2 linked regions of the Frondihabitans sp. PAMC 28766 genome follow. The protein of the gene in region 1 interacts with the protein of each later gene in a pairwise test. Links are inferred from orthologs where the notes say so. Each region holds a gene or a part of one and is shown on either strand. Other genes may lie near its edges.

The links.
Region 2: the proteins of AX769_RS01895 (region 1) and AX769_RS00730 interact in binary tests that used the Bacillus subtilis proteins (3 or more experiments, as listed by UniProt). The link is inferred for Frondihabitans sp. PAMC 28766 from one-to-one orthologs.

What each region holds. Positions count from the first base shown.
Region 1 is NZ_CP014513.1:397,893-406,664, reverse strand. Bases 2,720-6,506 are described here. They hold AX769_RS01895 (efflux RND transporter permease subunit), read left to right. Parts: upstream 2,720-3,081; coding sequence 3,082-6,306; downstream 6,307-6,506. Other genes in these bases: AX769_RS01900 (APC family permease), read right to left, coding at 2,720-2,927. Outside these bases: AX769_RS01905 (LacI family DNA-binding transcriptional regulator), read left to right, coding at 1-527; more of AX769_RS01900, read right to left, coding at 708-2,719; AX769_RS01890 (DEAD/DEAH box helicase), read left to right, coding at 6,677-8,772. UniProt on the Bacillus subtilis protein: Required for self-resistance to surfactin, an antimicrobial lipopeptide surfactant produced by B.subtilis. Also required for swarming motility.
Region 2 is NZ_CP014513.1:153,628-161,556, reverse strand. What follows is about bases 3,393-6,336. They hold AX769_RS00730 (MMPL family transporter), read left to right. Parts: upstream 3,393-3,794; coding sequence 3,795-5,879; downstream 5,880-6,336. Other genes in these bases: AX769_RS00725 (MFS transporter), read left to right, coding at 6,019-6,336; AX769_RS00735 (MarR family winged helix-turn-helix transcriptional regulator), read right to left, coding at 3,393-3,667. Outside these bases: prpB (methylisocitrate lyase), read left to right, coding at 1,090-1,983; AX769_RS00740 (bifunctional 2-methylcitrate synthase/citrate synthase), read left to right, coding at 2,014-3,159; more of AX769_RS00735, read right to left, coding at 3,176-3,392; more of AX769_RS00725, read left to right, coding at 6,337-7,569; AX769_RS00720 (TetR/AcrR family transcriptional regulator), read left to right, coding at 7,569-7,929.

The sequences.
Region 1 (8,772 bases):
CCGAATCGACGCGGACGCTGCTCGAGCTCGGCGGCGACCGCATCGCCTACCTCGGCTGGCCGTCGCCCTCGGGCACCGGCGACGAGCGCCGCCGCGGCTGGCGCGAGGCCATGGAGGGGCACCAGGATCGCCTGGTCCTCGCCGGCGCGGGCGCGTCACGACTCGAGGCGGCCGACCTCGACGCCCTGCAGGTGTCGAGCGAGGACGGCGTGGGCAACGGATCCGACGCCGTGCGCGCCCTGCTGGCTTCGGGCATCGGGCTCGACGGGGTGGTCTGCGCGAGCGACTCGCTGGCGCTCGGAGCGCTGATGGTGCTCGGCTCGTCGGTGCCGATCGTCGGCTACGACAACACCCCGGTCGCGGCGGCCGTCGGGCTGCCGAGCGTCGAGCAGCCGCTCGAGCAGGTGGCGGCGGCGGCTCTCGAGCTGCTGCTCGGGCCCGATCCTGCCCCGGCTCTCATCGGCGACGTGGCCGGCCCCGGCGACCCGCACCACCGCCTGCTGCGCCCCGCGGTCGTCTGGCGCTAGCCCCCTCCCGTTTTACCTATAGGTGCGTCGCTTCCGCACAGAAGTTTCCTGACGCGAGGGCCGCACCTATAGGTAAAACGGCCGCGGGAGGGCAACGTTCTACCTATAGGTGCGTCGCTTCCGCACAGAAGTTTCCTGACGCGAGGGCCGCACCTATAGGTAAAACGGCCGGGGGAAGGGCTACTCGGGGTCGCGCTTCTTCGACGGGGCGGAGGCGCTGTTGCGCGCCGTCGAGCGGGCGGCGGCGGCCTTGCGGCGCTGCTTCGATGTGGCGGACGAGCCCTGCTTGCCGGCTCCGGCGCCGGCGCCGGCAAGAGCAGGCTCGCGGGCGGCGGCAGCGGCAGCGATCGCCTCGTTCTCGGCCTGCACCTTGCGGGCGGCCTCGGCGTCGGCGTGCGGGCCGCGGGCCACGGGCTTCACGGGGCGGCGCGGCTCACCCGAGCGGTCCTGGCCGGGGAAGACGCGCGAGCGGCGCCCGTAGAGCACCTCCGACGAGTCGAGCAGCCACGGCACGAGCGCCACGGTGACGCCGTGCGCGAGCATGAGCTTCTGACGGATGCGGCGCGAGCGGTGGTTGTGCAGCAGCGCCTCCCACCAGTGGCCGACGATGTAGATCGGCGTGTAGACGGTGACGACTTCGGCGCCGAACTCCTCGCGGTGCGCCTTGATGTACTTGATCACCGGCACGGCGACGTCGCGGTAGGGCGACGGGATGATGATGAGCGGGACGTCGATGTTCATGGCGTCCCACTGCTCTTGCAGCCTCTCCGTCGGCTCCTGCTCGACCGACACGTGGATCGCCTCGAGGGTGTCATGACGGGCCGCGATGGCGTAGTCGATCGCCTTCAGCACCGGCTTCTGCATCTTGCCGACGAGCACGATCGCGTGGTCGCCCGAGGCGCCGAACGTCGTGGTGTCGTCGACCTCCACCTCGACGTCGACGTCGCGGTAGTAGCGGTTCACGCCGAGCATGAGGAAGAACAGGATCGGCATTACCACGTAGACGATCCAGGCGCCGTGCGTGAACTTGGTGATCGTCACGACGATCAGCACGGTCGCCGTCATGATCGCGCCGACCAGGTTGATGCAGAGCGACCGCTTGATCTGAGTGCGGCCGGTCGTCTCGGGGTCGCGCAGCAGGCGGATCCAGTGCCGCACCATGCCGGTCTGGCCGAGCGTGAACGAGACGAAGACGCCGATGATGTAGAGCTGGATCAGCTGGGTGACGTTGGCGCGGAAGATCAGCAGGATCACGCCGGCGATGACACCGAGCACGATCACGCCGTTCGAGTAGATCAGGCGGTCGCCGCGGCTGTTGAGTGCCTTGGGGGCGTACGTGTCTCGGGCGAGGATCGAGCCGAGGAGGGGAAATCCGTTGAACGCCGTGTTGGCGGCCAGCAGCAGGACGGCCGCGGTGACGGCCTGGATGATGAAGAAGGGGATGCTGTTCGCCCCGAAGACGGCCGTCGCCACCTGCGAGATGAGACTGGGCTGCACAGCCGCGGCGCAGTTCTTGAGGCCCTGCAGGTCGCACGACGACTCGGCGTAGTGCACCTTCGCGATCAGCGAGACGGCGACGAGGCCGGAGAACAGAACGATCGCGATGCCGCCCATGAGGGCCAGGGTCTTCTGCGCGTTCTTGACCTTGGGGAATCGGAACGCGGGCACGCCGTTCGCGATCGCCTCGACGCCGGTCAGTGCCGAGCAGCCACTGGCGAAGGCGCGCAGCAGGAGGAGCACGAAGGCGGCGTGGGCGATGTTCTCGCCCTGCACCGTGAACTGCGCGCTCTCGGCCACGGGCGGGTGGCCGAGAGCGGTGCGCACGAGCGCGGTGACGACCATGACGAAGACGCTCGTGATGAAGAGGTAGGTCGGCACGGCGAACGCCTTGCCCGACTCGCGCACACCGCGGAGGTTGACGGCCGCCAGGATGATGACGAAGAAGATGGCCATCTCGACCCGGAAGTCGGCGAGATCCGGCACCGCCGAGATGATGTTGTCGACGCCCGAGGCGATCGAGACGGCGACGGTCATGATGTAGTCGACGAGCAGAGCCGACGCCACGACGAGGCCGGCCTTCTCGCCGAGGTTCTTGCGGGCCACCTCGTAGTCGCCGCCGCCCGACGGGTAGGCCTTGACGAGCTGACGGTACGACAGCACGACGACGATCAGCAGGACGACGACCGCCAGAGCGATCCACGGAGCGAGCGTCAGGAAGCCGAGCCCGCCGATCAGCAGGATCATCAGCATCTCCTGCGGGGCGTACGCCACAGAGCTGAGTGGGTCGCTCGCGAAGATGGGGAGGGCCAGGTGCTTGGGCAGCAGCTGGTGGTCGAGTTTCTCGGAGGACAGCGGCTCGCCGATCAGCCACCGTTTCGGAGACCGTACGTCGTTAGTCACGACGGACGAGCCTACGCCCTGCCGAGGACGTGTCAACATCGCTGCCCTCCGCTGTATTCCCCCACTTCTCGGGGCCTGGATCAGCGAGCCCTCAGCAGGCTGGGTGTTCCATAAGAGCAGTCCCCGCCCCCTCCTTCTCGACACCGGAGCGCCAGTGCATCTCCTCTCGGTCTTCAGCCTTCGCAACCGAGCTCTCATCGCTCTGATCACGATCGTCGTAGCGATCTTCGGCGGCTACGCGCTGACGGCGCTCAAGCAGGAGCTCATCCCGGACATCACGCTGCCCCAGGTCGCCATCGTCGCAACCTACCCGGGGGCGTCGCCGCAGGTCGTCAACGACTCCGTCTCGTCGCCGATCGAGAAGGCGATTCAGATCATCCCGGGGCTGCAGTCCACGACGGCGACCTCGCAGACGTCGTCGTCCTCGATCCAGGCGTCGTTCGACTACGGCACCGACATCCCCCAGGCCGAAGAGAAGATCCAGCAGGCGATCGACACCGTCACCCTGCCCGACTCGGTGCAGACGCAGGTGGTCTCGGGCGACCTCTCCGACCTGCCCGTCATCCAGCTCGCGGTGACCGGCGGCCCGGCCGACAAGCAGAAGCTCGTCGACGACCTCAACAACATCACCGTGCCGGCGCTCCAGAAGCTCGACGGCGTCAACCAGGCCACCGTCTACGGCGACGCCGGCCAGCGGGTCACGATCCAGCCGAACCAGTCGAAGCTCGCGGCCGTCGGTCTGACCTCCAGCGCCATCAAAGACGCCCTCGACGACAACGGCACCCTCGTGCCCGGCGGCCAGATCACTCAGAACGGCAAGACCCTGTCGATCCAGGCCGGGTCACGGCTCACGAGCGTCGCGCAGGTCTCTGCACTTCCGCTCGTGGGCGCGAAGTCGCCGCTGACCGGCCAGGCGGCGCCGACCACCATCGCCGACGTCTCGAAAGTGGCGCTGACCAGTGCGCCGATCACCTCGATCTCGCGTGTCAACGGCAAAGACGCTCTGACCATCGCCGTCACCAAGTCGCAGGATGCCAACACGGTCGACGTCTCCAAGACGATCCGTGACGACATCCCGTCTCTGCTCACCAACCTGAACGATCACGTGACGATGACGGTCGTCTTCGACCAGGCGCCGTTCATCCAGCAGTCGATCACGTCGCTGGCGACCGAGGGCGGGCTCGGTCTGATCTTCGCAGTGTTCGTGATCTTCCTCTTCCTGTTCTCGATCCGGTCGACGATCGTGACTGCGATCAGCATTCCGACCAGCGTGCTGATCACCTTCATCGGGCTGCTCGCGACCGGCTACACGATCAACATCCTGACCCTCGGCGCGCTCACGATCGCGATCGGGCGGGTGGTCGACGACTCGATCGTCGTCACCGAGAACATCAAGAGACATCTGACTCCCGGCGTCGACCGGGCGCACGCGATCGCCTCGGCCGTGCGTGAGGTGGCCGGCGCCGTGACCGCGTCGACGATCACCACGGTGGTCGTCTTCTTGCCGCTGGCGTTCGTGCAGAGCGAGGTCGGCGAGCTCTTCCGGCCCTTCGCGCTCACCGTCGTGATCGCGCTGCTCGGATCGCTGTTCGTGGCGCTGACCATCGTGCCGGTGCTGTCGTACTGGTTCATGCGGCCGGCGAAGGGGCACCGGCACTCGCCGGAGCCGATCGATGCGCCGCCGACGACTTCTGACTCGGCCGCCCGCGCGGGTGCCAGTACGGGGGTGGGCGCGGGTCGCGGTGCAGGTCTCGGCGCCGACGTCGAGATGCCGCACGCCGCCGTCGACTACGTGAAGAGCGGGCATCAGACGCGGCTCGATGGTCTGCGGCGCGGGTACCTTCCGATCCTGAACTGGACCTTGCGCTTCAGGCTGCTGACCGTCATGCTCGCGGCCGTCGTGCTCGCCGGGTCGGGGGTGTCGGCACTGCTGCTCACCACGAACTTCCTCGGCTCGAGCGGCCAGAACACCCTCTCCGTCTCGCAGGCGCTGCCGTCCGGTACGAGCCTCGCGTCCCAGTCGGCCGCCGCGCAGAAGGTCGAGAACGCCCTGCAGGGCATCAAGCAGATCGACACCGTGCAGCTCACCATCGGCTCGAGCGGCAACTCGCTCGCCTCGTTCTTCGGCGGCAGCGACGGCTCGACGGTCACCTACCAGATCACCACCGACGAGAACGCCGACCAGGACGCCCTGACCGCCACGATCCGCTCCCGCCTCGGCGCCCTGACCGGCGCGGGCGACATCACCGTCGAGCCCTCGAGCGGCTTCGGGTCGAGCAACGACATCGAGGTCGACGTCACCTCGAACGATGCGGCCACGCTGCAGACCGCAGCGGACCGGGTCTACGACGCGATGAAGAAGGTCAAGTCGGCCGCAGGCGTGACGAGCAACCTCTCGGCCGCGCAGCCCCTGATCGGTATCACGGTCGATCGCACGAAGGCCGCGTCGTACGGCCTCACCGAACTGGAGGTCGGTGGCCTGGTCTCGCAGGCCGTGCAGCCGCTCGACGTCGGCTCACTCGAGATCAACGGCTCGACCGTCGATATCTTCACGACACCCACGAACCCGCCCACGACCGTCTCCGCGCTGCAGAAGCTGAGCGTGCCGACGTCGAAGGGCATCGTGCCGCTGAGCGACCTCGCCACGGTCACGCAGACCGACGGCCCCGCGACCATCACCACCGAGAACGCCGTCCGCAGTGCCACCATCACGATCACGCCGGCCTCCGACAACCTGTCGGCCGCGAACTCGCAGGTGTCGTCCGCGCTCGCGGGCGTCAACCTGCCGAAGGGCGCCGATGCCGTCGTCGGCGGTGTCACCTCGCAGCAGTCGTCGGCGTTCAAAGACCTGACGATCGCTCTGATCGTCGCGATCCTGGTCGTCTACATCGTCATGGTGGCCGCATTCAAGAGCCTGCTGCAGCCGGTGCTGCTGCTCGTGTCGATCCCGTTCGCTTTCTCGGGCGCGATCCTGCTGCAGGTGATCGTCAGGATCCCCCTCGGCGTGCCGTCGCTGATCGGCGTGCTGATGCTGGTCGGCATCGTGGTGACGAACGCCATCGTGCTCGTCGACCTCGTCAACCAATATCGGCGCAGAGGTCTGCCTGTCAGAGAGGCGCTGATCGAGGGGACGTCCCGGCGTCTCCGGCCGATCCTGATGACGGCCCTCGCCACGATCCTCGCGCTCGTGCCGCTCGCCGTCGGGCTGACGGGTCACTCGAGCTTCATCTCGCAGCCGCTGGCGATCGTCGTGATCGGCGGGCTCGTGACCTCGACGATCCTGACGCTCATCGTGCTGCCGGTGCTCTACTCGGGCATCTACGAGTGGCTCGAGCGGCGGGCTGCGCGTCGCGCGCCCGTGCTGCCTGAGCGGTCGTAGTCCTGCCTGCGCCTCCGCCGCTCCTCCTCCTCCTCCTCCTCCTCCTCCTCCTCCTCCTCCTCCCAATTGCGAGGAGATAGTCGCGGCGTGGCCGCCGCCGCCGCACTTCGTCGTCGTCGCGAGCAATTTCTCCTCGAAATTGGGAGGAGAGGCGGGCGCAGGATGCCTCGGGGTTACGAAAATGGCAGGCGTCGGGTAGCGTAGGTGGGTCGGCTCGAGACACCGCGACTGTTAGCGGATGGGTTTTGTCAGTCTCCGGGGCCGGAATCGCAAGCGATCTGCTGCGATGCAATCACGTATGTGAACGGTCCCTGGCCAAAGGCTGCCCGGGGTGAATCTTCGCGTCATCCAGAGAAACCCAGGAAGAACCATGTCTCCTTTCGACAAGAATGCTTCGGCGCGCCCCGCCAAGGTCCGCCCCAGCTCGAAGAGCCCCAAGCATCGCGGCTACAAGCCCGAGCCCGAAGGCGGCCCCGCCAAGAAGCGTTGGGACGCCCCCGAGCGTGCCGCCCGCGGCGCTTCGCGCGGCGACGCCCCCCGTGGCGGACGCTCGGCCGACAACGCGTCGGGTCGCCCCAACTGGGAGCCGCGCAAGGCCGGCGGCTCCAACCCCCGCTTCGGAGGCGCCCGTGAAGACCGCGACGCCCGCAACGGCGCTCGCGGCCGCGACTCGTTCGAGCGCCCCTCGCGCGGCGGCTACAACGACGAGCGCCCCTCGCGTGGCGGGTACAACCGCGACGAGCGTCCCGCCGGCGGCGACCGCTTCAGCGCTGGTCGTCCGGCCCGCGACGAGCGTCCGGCTCGCGACAGCCGCCCCTCGCGTGACGACCGTTTCGGCGGCGGACGCCCGGCGCGTGACGACCGCGGCGGTCGCTCCGACGACCGCGGCTTGCGCTCGTACGACCGTAACGACCGCCCGGCCCGCTCGAACGACCGCCCGGCCCGCTCGAACGACCGCCCCGCCCGCTCGTACGACCGCCCCGAGGGTGGCCGCCCGGGCCGCGAGGATCGCGCGCCATTCAAGCGCCGCGACGACTACGGCTCCGGCCGCCCGTCGCGCGACGACCGCGCCCCACGCAGCTTCGACCGTGACGATCGCTCCGCGCGCCCCGCGCGCGACGACCGAGCGCCCCGCTCGTACGACCGCGATGACCGCTCGGCTCGTGACGACCGCGCCCCGCGCAGCTTCAACCGTGACGACCGTCCGTCGCGTCCGTCGCGCGACGACCGCGCCCCGCGCTCGTTCGACCGCGCTGACTCGGATGGCCGTTCCGGCGCTGGCCGCCCCGCCCGTAACGACCGCCCGGAGCGGTCTGGCGCCCCGCGCGAGTTCGACCGCGACGATCGCGGCAACCGCCCGACCCGCTCGTACGGCGGCAACGGCTCCTACGGAAGCGACCGCAGCGACCGCAGCTCCGACCGCCCCCGCGGCAACGACCGCAGCTACGGCGACGACCGCGCCGAGCGCGGCAGCGACTTCTACCCGAAGCGCGACAACGCTCCCCACTACAGCCCCGAAGACGACGTCAAGCTCGAGAAGCTGCAGGCCGAGGTCGTCACGGCCGGCGAGGTCGCGGGCAAGACGTGGGGCGACCTGGGTCTCGGCGACAACATCACCCGCCAGCTGATCACGATGGGCGCCCCCGCGCCCTTCCCGATCCAGGCGGCGACCATCCCCGACGTGATCGCGGGCAAAGACGTCCTCGGGCGCGGCCGCACCGGCTCGGGCAAGACCATCGCCTTCGGTGCGCCCCTCGCCGAGAAGCTCCTCGAGCACGGTGGCGCGAAAGACCGCAAGCCGGGTCGCAAGCCCCGCGCGCTGATCCTGGCCCCCACCCGTGAGCTCGCGATGCAGATCGACCGTACCGTGCAGCCCATCGCGCGTTCGGTCGGCCTCTTCACCACGCAGATCTACGGCGGAGTGCCGCAGCAGCGTCAGGTGCACGCCCTCCAGCGCGGCGTCGACATCGTGATCGGCACGCCCGGCCGCATCGAAGACCTCATCGAGCAGGGTCGTCTCGACCTCAGCCACGTCACCGTGACGGTGCTCGACGAGGCCGACCACATGTGCGACCTCGGCTTCCTCGAGCCGGTGCAGCGCATCATCCGTGAGACCGCCGACGTCACGCCGCACGGTGCCCGCGCACAGAAGCTGCTCTTCAGCGCCACCCTCGACAAGGGTGTGGCGAAGCTGGTCGATGAGTTCCTCGTCGATCCTGCCGTCCACGAAGTCGCCGGCGAAGACCAGGCGTCGTCGACGATCGACCACCGCGTGCTGCTCATCGAGCAGCGCGACAAGACGGCCGTCATCGAGCAGCTCTCGCAGGGCCGCGGCAAGACGCTCGTCTTCGCCCGCACCCGCGCGTTCGCCGAGCAGCTCGCCGACCAACTCGAAGACGCCGGCATCGCGACGACGAGCCTCCATGGAGACCTCAACCAGGCGCGCCGCACGCGCAACCTCGAGCT
Region 2 (7,929 bases), 240 kb from region 1 along the record:
CACTCGTCCGCGGCATCGCGACCGGCTACGAGATCCAGATCGACCTCGCGAAGGCGATCAGCTTGCACGAGCACAAGATCGACCACGTCGCGCACCTCGGGCCGAGCGCGGCCGCCGGCATCGGCGCTCTCCTCGGGCTGTCGACGCCGACGATCTTCCAGGCGATCGGCCAGGCCCTCCACACCACCACTGCCACGCGGCAGTCGCGGAAGGGCGAGATCTCGAGCTGGAAGGCCTACGCGCCGGCCCTCGCCGGCAAGGTCGCCATCGAGGCGATCGACCGGGCGATGCGGGGCAGACCAGCCCGACGCCGATCTACGAGGGCGAGGACGGCGTCATCGCGTGGCTGCTGGACGGCCCCGAAGCCGGCTACGAGGTGCCGCTGCCGGAGGAGGGCGAAGCGAAGCGGGCCATTCTCGACAGCTACACGAAGGAGCACTCGGCCGAATACCAGGCCCAGGCGTGGATCGACCTGGCCCGCCGTCTCGGGGCGTCGCATCCTGAGCTCCGAGACCCCGCGAACGTGACGAGTGTCGTCATCCACACCTCGCATCACACCCACGTCGTGATCGGCTCCGGGGCGAACGACCCGCAGAAGTACGATCCGACCGCCAGCCGCGAGACGCTCGACCACTCGATCCCCTACATCTTCACCGTGGCGCTGCAGGACGGCGCGTGGGATCACGTCGCCTCGTACAGCCCCGAGCGCGCGGGCCGGCCCGACACGGTCGCGCTGTGGCAGAAGACCACGACGATCGAAGACCCCGAGTGGACGCGCCGGTACCACTCCCTCGATCCTGCCGAGAAGGCGTTCGGGGGCCGGGTCGAGTTCGAGCTGGCCGACGGCACGCATCTCGTCGACGAGATCGCGGTCGCCGACGCCCACCCGCTGGGTGCCCGACCGTTCGCCCGCGAGCAGTACACGGCCAAGTTCCGCGCCCTGGCCGCCCCGGTGCTCGACGAGGCCGAGATCGAGCGGTTCTTGGCGCTCGCGCAGCGCCTGCCCGACCTGCGCGCCGACGAGCTCGGCGGCCTGACCATCACGGCGCCGACCGGGTCGCTGCCCGTCTCACCCGAAGGGCTCTTCTGATGCTGTACTCGACCGTCTCACCCGCCGACAAGCGCGCAGGATTCCGGAGCGCTCTCGCCTCCGGCCGACTGCTGCAGCTGCCCGGCGCCTTCAACCCGCTGTCGGCTGCGCTCATCCAAGACAAGGGCTTCGACGGCGTCTACATCTCGGGCGCGGTCATCGCCGCCGACCTGGGGCTGCCCGACATCGGGCTGACCACGCTCACCGAGGTGGCCGGCCGGGCGCAGCAGATCTCGCGCATGACGGATCTCCCGTCGCTGGTCGACGCCGACACCGGCTTCGGCGAGCCCATGAACGTGGCCCGCACGGTGCAGACCCTCGAAGACGCCGGCGTCGCGGGCCTCCACATCGAAGACCAGGTCAACCCCAAGCGGTGCGGTCACCTCGACGGCAAGGCCGTCGTCGACACCGACACCGCCCTCAAGCGCATCCGGGCAGCCGCCGATGCGAGGCGCGACCCGAATCTGCTCATCATGGCGCGCACCGACATCCGCGCCATCGACGGGCTGCAGGCCGCGATCGACCGAGCGAAGCAGCTTGTCGACGCGGGCGCCGACGCCGTCTTCCCCGAGGCGATGGCGACGCTCGACGAGTTCGCCGCGATCCGGGCCGCCGTCGACGTGCCGGTGCTGGCGAACATGACCGAGTTCGGCAAGAGCGAGCTCTTCACGGTGACGCAGCTCCGCGACGTCGGCATCAACCTCGTCATCTACCCGGTGAGCCTGCTGCGCATCGCGATGGGCGCCGCCGAGCGCGGCCTCGAGACGCTGACGGCCGAAGGCTCGCTGAAGTCGGAGGTCGCAGGCATGCAGACCCGGGCCCGCCTGTACGAGCTTCTCGACTACGAGGCGTACAACACCTTCGACACCTCGCTGTTCAACTTCACCCTCTGACCCCGTTCCACCGCACGAAGGAGTGCCACCATGCCTGACACCACTGCCTCTTCTGAAAATCCGATCCACAAGGGCCTCGCCGGCGTCGTCGTCGACTACACCGCCGTCTCGAAGGTCAACCCCGAGACGAACTCGCTGCTCTACCGGGGCTACCCCGTGCAGGAGCTCGCGGCCAACTGCTCGTTCGAGGAGGTCGCGTACCTCCTCTGGAACGGCGACCTGCCCGATGCGGCCGCTCTGTCGGCCTTCGAGAAGCAGGAGCGCTCGCAGCGTGCCCTCGATGCGAACGTGAAGCGCGCCATCGACGACCTGCCGCTCACCGCGCACCCGATGGACGTGCTGCGCACCGCGATCAGCATCATCGGCGCGGGCGACCCGACCGCTGCCGACGCGTCGCCCGAGTCGAACCACGCCAAAGCGATCCACCTGCTGGCCGCGACACCCGCGATCGTCGCCTACGACCAGCGTCGCCGCCGCGGCCAAGAGCTCGTCGAGCCGCGCGACGACCTCGGTTACTCGGCCAACTTCTTGAACATGACCTTCGGCGAGGTGCCGTCGGATGTGGTCGTGAAGGCGTTCGACGTGTCGATGATCCTGTACGCCGAGCACTCGTTCAACGCGTCGACGTTCACGGCCCGCGTCGTGACGTCGACCCTCAGCGACCTCTATTCGGCCGTCGTCGCCGGCGTCGGCGCCCTCAAGGGCCCGCTGCACGGCGGCGCCAACGAGGCCGTCATGCACATCTTCGACGAGATCGGCTCGGCCGACAAGGCCGACGCGTGGCTCGAGCAGGCTCTCTCCGAGAAGCGCAAGATCATGGGCTTCGGTCACCGCGTCTACAAGAACGGCGACTCCCGCGTGCCCACGATGAAGGCCGCTCTCGACACCCTCGTCGACGAGTTCCAGGCGCAGGATCTCCTCGCCCTCTACGACGCGCTCGACGCGGCCATGCAGGCCCGCAAGCCGATCAAGCCCAACCTCGACTACCCGTCGGGCCCTGCCTACCGGCTGATCGGCTTCGACACCGAGATGTTCACGCCGCTGTTCGTGGCGAGCCGGATCACGGGGTGGACGGCGCACATCGTCGAGCAGCTGGCGTCGAACTCGCTGATCCGCCCCCTCAGCGAATACAACGGGGTCGACGAGCGGCACGTGGTGGTCGAAAGCGGGCGCTGATCTCGCCCGCGGCGCCTCAGGTCGACGCGTGCCCGGCCGTCCGGGCCTGCTCGGCCATCGCCGAGCCCATCTCGGCGAGGAAGCGCGTGACCATCGTGAGTTCGGCCTCGGTGTAGCCCGCCATGACACGGTCGGTCAGGCGACCGAGCGGGGCGAAGAAGCCGCGCGCGGTCTCCTGCGCGTGCGCGCTGTAGTGCACGCGGATGATTCTGCGGTCGAGCTCGTCGCGACGTCGCTCGACGTGGCCCGCGCGGGTGAGCCGGTCGATCACTCCCGTCGCGGCGCCCGACGTGAGACCCAGGGCGTCGGCGACGCCACCCGGGGTGGTCGGCGTGCCGGCGGCCTGTTGGTGCATGACGAACAGGAGGGCGTCGAGGTCGGAGTGGGCGAGGCCCTGCTCTTGTGAGAAGGCCTGAGCCACGTGCCGCGACTCGGTCGTGAGCACCTGGAGGTGCGTGACGATGTCGGCGCGCAGCTGGCGCCGTTCTCCTTCGGGGGCGACGGTCATGACTTCTCCTCGTTGCAGAATCTACCCGAGTCGGGTAGAACTCTTAGTAACTAAGACATCAGTTCACTAAGGAATAACCATTCGCACCCTGTCGGCTGCCTTCCGTTCTCGCCGCACGTCCTGGCTCGTGCTCGGCCTCACCGTGCTGGCCGTCGCGCTGCTGTTCGCGTTGCTTCCGTCCGGCAAGAGCTCGTCGTATCCGCAATCGGGGCTTCCCTCCACCGCCGAGTCGGCCGAGGTGGCGGCCCTCGTGGCGAAGTTCCCATCGGCCGACACCACGGTCGGAATCGTCGTCTTCGATCGCGGCGACAAAGAGCTGACGTCGGCCGATCGCACGGCGATCGCCGCCCGCGCGACCGCTCTGGCTGCGAAGTCGACGGCGCCGCAGGCGGTCCGGCCAGAGTTCAGCACCGACGGCACCGCCGCGATCCTGGCCGTGCCGCTGTCGAGTGCGTCGGTCTCGGCCGATGTGTCGAAAGCGGCCACGACCCTGCGCACCACCGCCTCAGCCGATCTCCCCACAGGGCTCACGGCCCAGCTGACCGGGCCGGTCGGGTTCCAGGACGACATCGCGAACTCGTTCGCCGGCGCGGACTTCCGGCTGCTGCTCGTGACGGTCATCGTCGTCGCGGCTCTCTTGATCATCACGTATCGCAGCCCTGTGCTCTGGATCGTGCCGCTCGCCGTGGTCGGTGCGGCCGACGGGCTGGCGAGCAAGGTCGTGCAGGCACTCGCCGTGCCCGTCGGGCTGAACATCGACGCGTCGATCTCGGGGATCCTGTCGGTGCTCGTCTTCGGCGCCGGCACGAACTACGCCCTCCTCCTCGTCGCCCGCTACCGCGAAGAGCTCACGCGCAACGACGACCGGTTCACAGCCATGCGCACCGCGTTCACGAGCGCGGGGCCGGCGATCGCGGCCAGCGGCGGCACTGTCGCGCTCAGCCTCATCACCCTGCTGCTCGCAACGCTGTCGAACAACCGCGCCCTCGGGTTCGCCTGCGCGGTCGGCGTGGTCATCGCCATCCTGTTCGCCCTCATCGCGCTCCCTGCCGCCCTCGCGGTGTGCGGTCGCGGCCTGTTCTGGCCGTTCGTGCCCCGCCCCGCCGCGTCGCACACGTCCGAAGCCGCTGCATCCGCAGGCGACGCGGGCGCAGGATCCGACAGCCTGACCGAGGCGGAAGCGCGCGGCTTCTGGGCCCGGTTGGCCCGTCGTGTGGCCCAGCGCCCGGTGATCGTGTCGGTCGCTGCCGTCGTGGGGTTGGCGATCCTGAGCCTCGGGCTGTCGGGATACTCGGTCGGGCTGTCGCAGACGGCTCAGCTTCTCGGAACCCCGGCGAGCGTCAGCGCCCAGAAGGTCATCGACCGGTCGTTCTCGGCGGGGCTGACGAGCCAGACCACCGTGCTGGCACCGACTTCTGTGGCGGCGCAGGCGACGAGTCTGGCGAAGTCGACCTCCGGAGTCGCTTCGGCGTCGGCGGGTGAGACGCACGACGGTCTCACCGACATCGCGGTCTCGCTCCGGGCCGAGCCGCAGAGCGATGCGGCGTTCGCCAGCATCGACCGCCTCCGCCAGGCGTACGCGAGCGCCGGTGGCACCCTGTCGAAGTCGCTCGTCGGCGGAACCGACGCGACAGCGCTCGACACGCAGAACGCTTCGCAGCACGATCAAGACCTGGTGATCCCGATCATCCTCGCCATCGTCTTCGCGGTGCTCGCGCTGCTGCTGCGGTCGCTGGTGGCGCCGATCCTGCTCATCGCCAGCGTGCTCGCCACGTTCTTCGCGAGCCTCGGCGTCTCGACCTTTGCGTTCACCCACCTGCTCGGGTTTCCCGCGCTCGACTCGAGCGTGACTCTCTACGCGTTCCTGTTCCTGGTCGCCCTCGGCGTCGACTACAACATCTTCTTGACGACGCGTGCCCGCGAAGAGAGCAGGGCACACGGCACCCGCGAAGGGATGGTGCGAGCGCTCGCCTCGACCGGCGCCGTGATCACGAGTGCCGGGATCCTGCTCGCGTCGGTGTTCGCCGTGCTCGGAGTTCTGCCCGTCGTCGCCCTGACGCAGGTGGGCATCATCGTGTGCATCGGTGTGCTGCTCGACACCCTGGTGGTGCGGACGGTGCTGGTGCCGGCACTGGTCTTCCTCACCGGTGATGCGTTCTGGTGGCCGTCGCGCCCGCACCGTGTCGACGGACGAGTCCAGCACGGAAGGTGAAGCGGAGGTTAAACCTCCGTATTCACAGCAGACGTCGAGGCTCGGCGGCCCCGCATGCTCTAGCGTTCATTGAAACGGAGGTTCGACCTCCGTTACATCCCGGCGACACACGCCGGCCACGACGTCAAGGGGCACACGCATGACCACGAACCAAGTCGATCCACAGCCGGCGGGCGTTCTGCCGCCGACCTCACCCATCACGCCCGACATGTCCCACCTGGGGCCGGCCGAGGCTCGCCAGCACCGCCTGCGCTGGGTCGTCCTCGCCGTACTGGCCCTCGCCCAGCTGACCATCGTGCTCGACTCGACCGTGGTCAACATCGCGCTGCCGTCGGCTCAGGCCGCCCTCCACTTCACCGACGACAACCGGCAGTGGATCATCACGGCCTACTCGCTGTCGTTCGGCAGCCTCCTGCTGCTGGGCGGCCGCCTCGCCGACCTCGTCGGCCGCAAGACCATGCTCATCATCGGGCTCGCGGGCTTCGCGGCGGCGTCGGCCGTCGGCGGCGCCGCCACCAGCTTCGGCATGCTGGTCGCCGCCCGCGCCGTCCAGGGCGGCTTTGCAGCCATGCTCGCACCGGCTCTCCTGGCCCTCCTCACCACCACGTTCAGCAATGGCAACGAGCGCGCCCGCGCCTTCGGCATCTTCGGCGCGATCGCCGGTGGCGGCTCGGCCGTCGGTCTCCTGCTCGGCGGCGTCCTCACCGAGTACTTCTCGTGGCGCTGGACGATGTACGTCAATATCCTCACGGTGGTCCCCGCTCTGATCGGCGCCATCATCCTGCTGGCCCCGAACCGCTCAGAGCACCGCCCCCGCATCGACATCCCGGGCACGATCACCGTCACCGCGGGTCTCTTCGCGCTGGTGTACGGCCTGTCGAACGCCAACACCGACGGCTGGGGCTCGGCCACGACCATCGGCTACCTGATCGCCGCCGGCGTCCTGCTCGTCGCTTTCGTGGTCATCCAGGTGCGCTCGAAGCACCCCCTTCTGCCGCTGCGGATCGTCCTCGACCGCGTGCGCGGCGGCGGGTTCGTCGCCATGCTCATCTCGGGCGCTGCGATGTTCGCCGTGTTCCTGTTCATGACCTACTTCTTGCAGCAGAACCTGCACTACACGCCGCTCAAGACGGGGCTTGCGTTCCTGCCACTGACCGCCGCTCTCGTCGCTGCGGCGGCAGTCGCCGGCCCTCAGCTCACGCGCCGGGTCAGCCCGAAGATCATCATCCCGCTCGGGGCCCTGCTCGGCGCCGTCGCGATGTTCCTCTTCACGAACGTCGGGGTGAACAGCACCTACGTCGCCAACGTCCTGCCCGGCCTCCTGGTGATGGGCGTCGGTCTCGGCCTCATCTTCTCGTCGGCACAGAACATCTCGACCCTCGGCATCCGCGCCGACGACGCCGGTGTGGCGTCGGCGACGGTGAACACCGTGCAGCAGGTCGGCGGCTCGATCGGCACGGCGCTGCTCAACACGTTCGCCTCGAGCGCCGCGACGGCCTTCCTCGTCGGCAAGGCTCTGACCCCCCAGAACCAGGCGCTCGCCGCCGTGCACAGCTACTCGGTCGCGTTCTCGTGGGCGACGGGCATCTTCCTGCTCGGCGCCGTCGCCTCGGCCATCGTGCTGCCGCGCGGAATCCCGAAGGGCCTGTCCGACGTCGACCCCGAGGGCGCGCCAGCGATAATGCACTGATGAGATCCACACCGCTTCGCAAAGACGCCGCCCGCAACCGCGCCCTCCTTCTGGACGCGGCTCGGGCGGTGTTCGCCGAGCGCGGGCTCGAGGCCAGCCTCGACGACGTCGCTCGTCGAGCCGGTGTCGGTGTCGGCACCGCCTACCGGCACTTCGCCAACAAGCAGGATCTCGCCGCCGCCCTCTTCGCCGACAGCATCGACGGGGTCATCGCCGAGGCCGAGGCGGCGTTGGCCATCGACGACCCGTGGGAGGCGCTCGTCTTCTTCTTCGAGACCTCGGCCGAGCGGCAGGCCCGTGACCGGGGCCTCCACGAGGTGCTGATGGGCTACGAGATCACGCCCGACAAGCAGAACATCC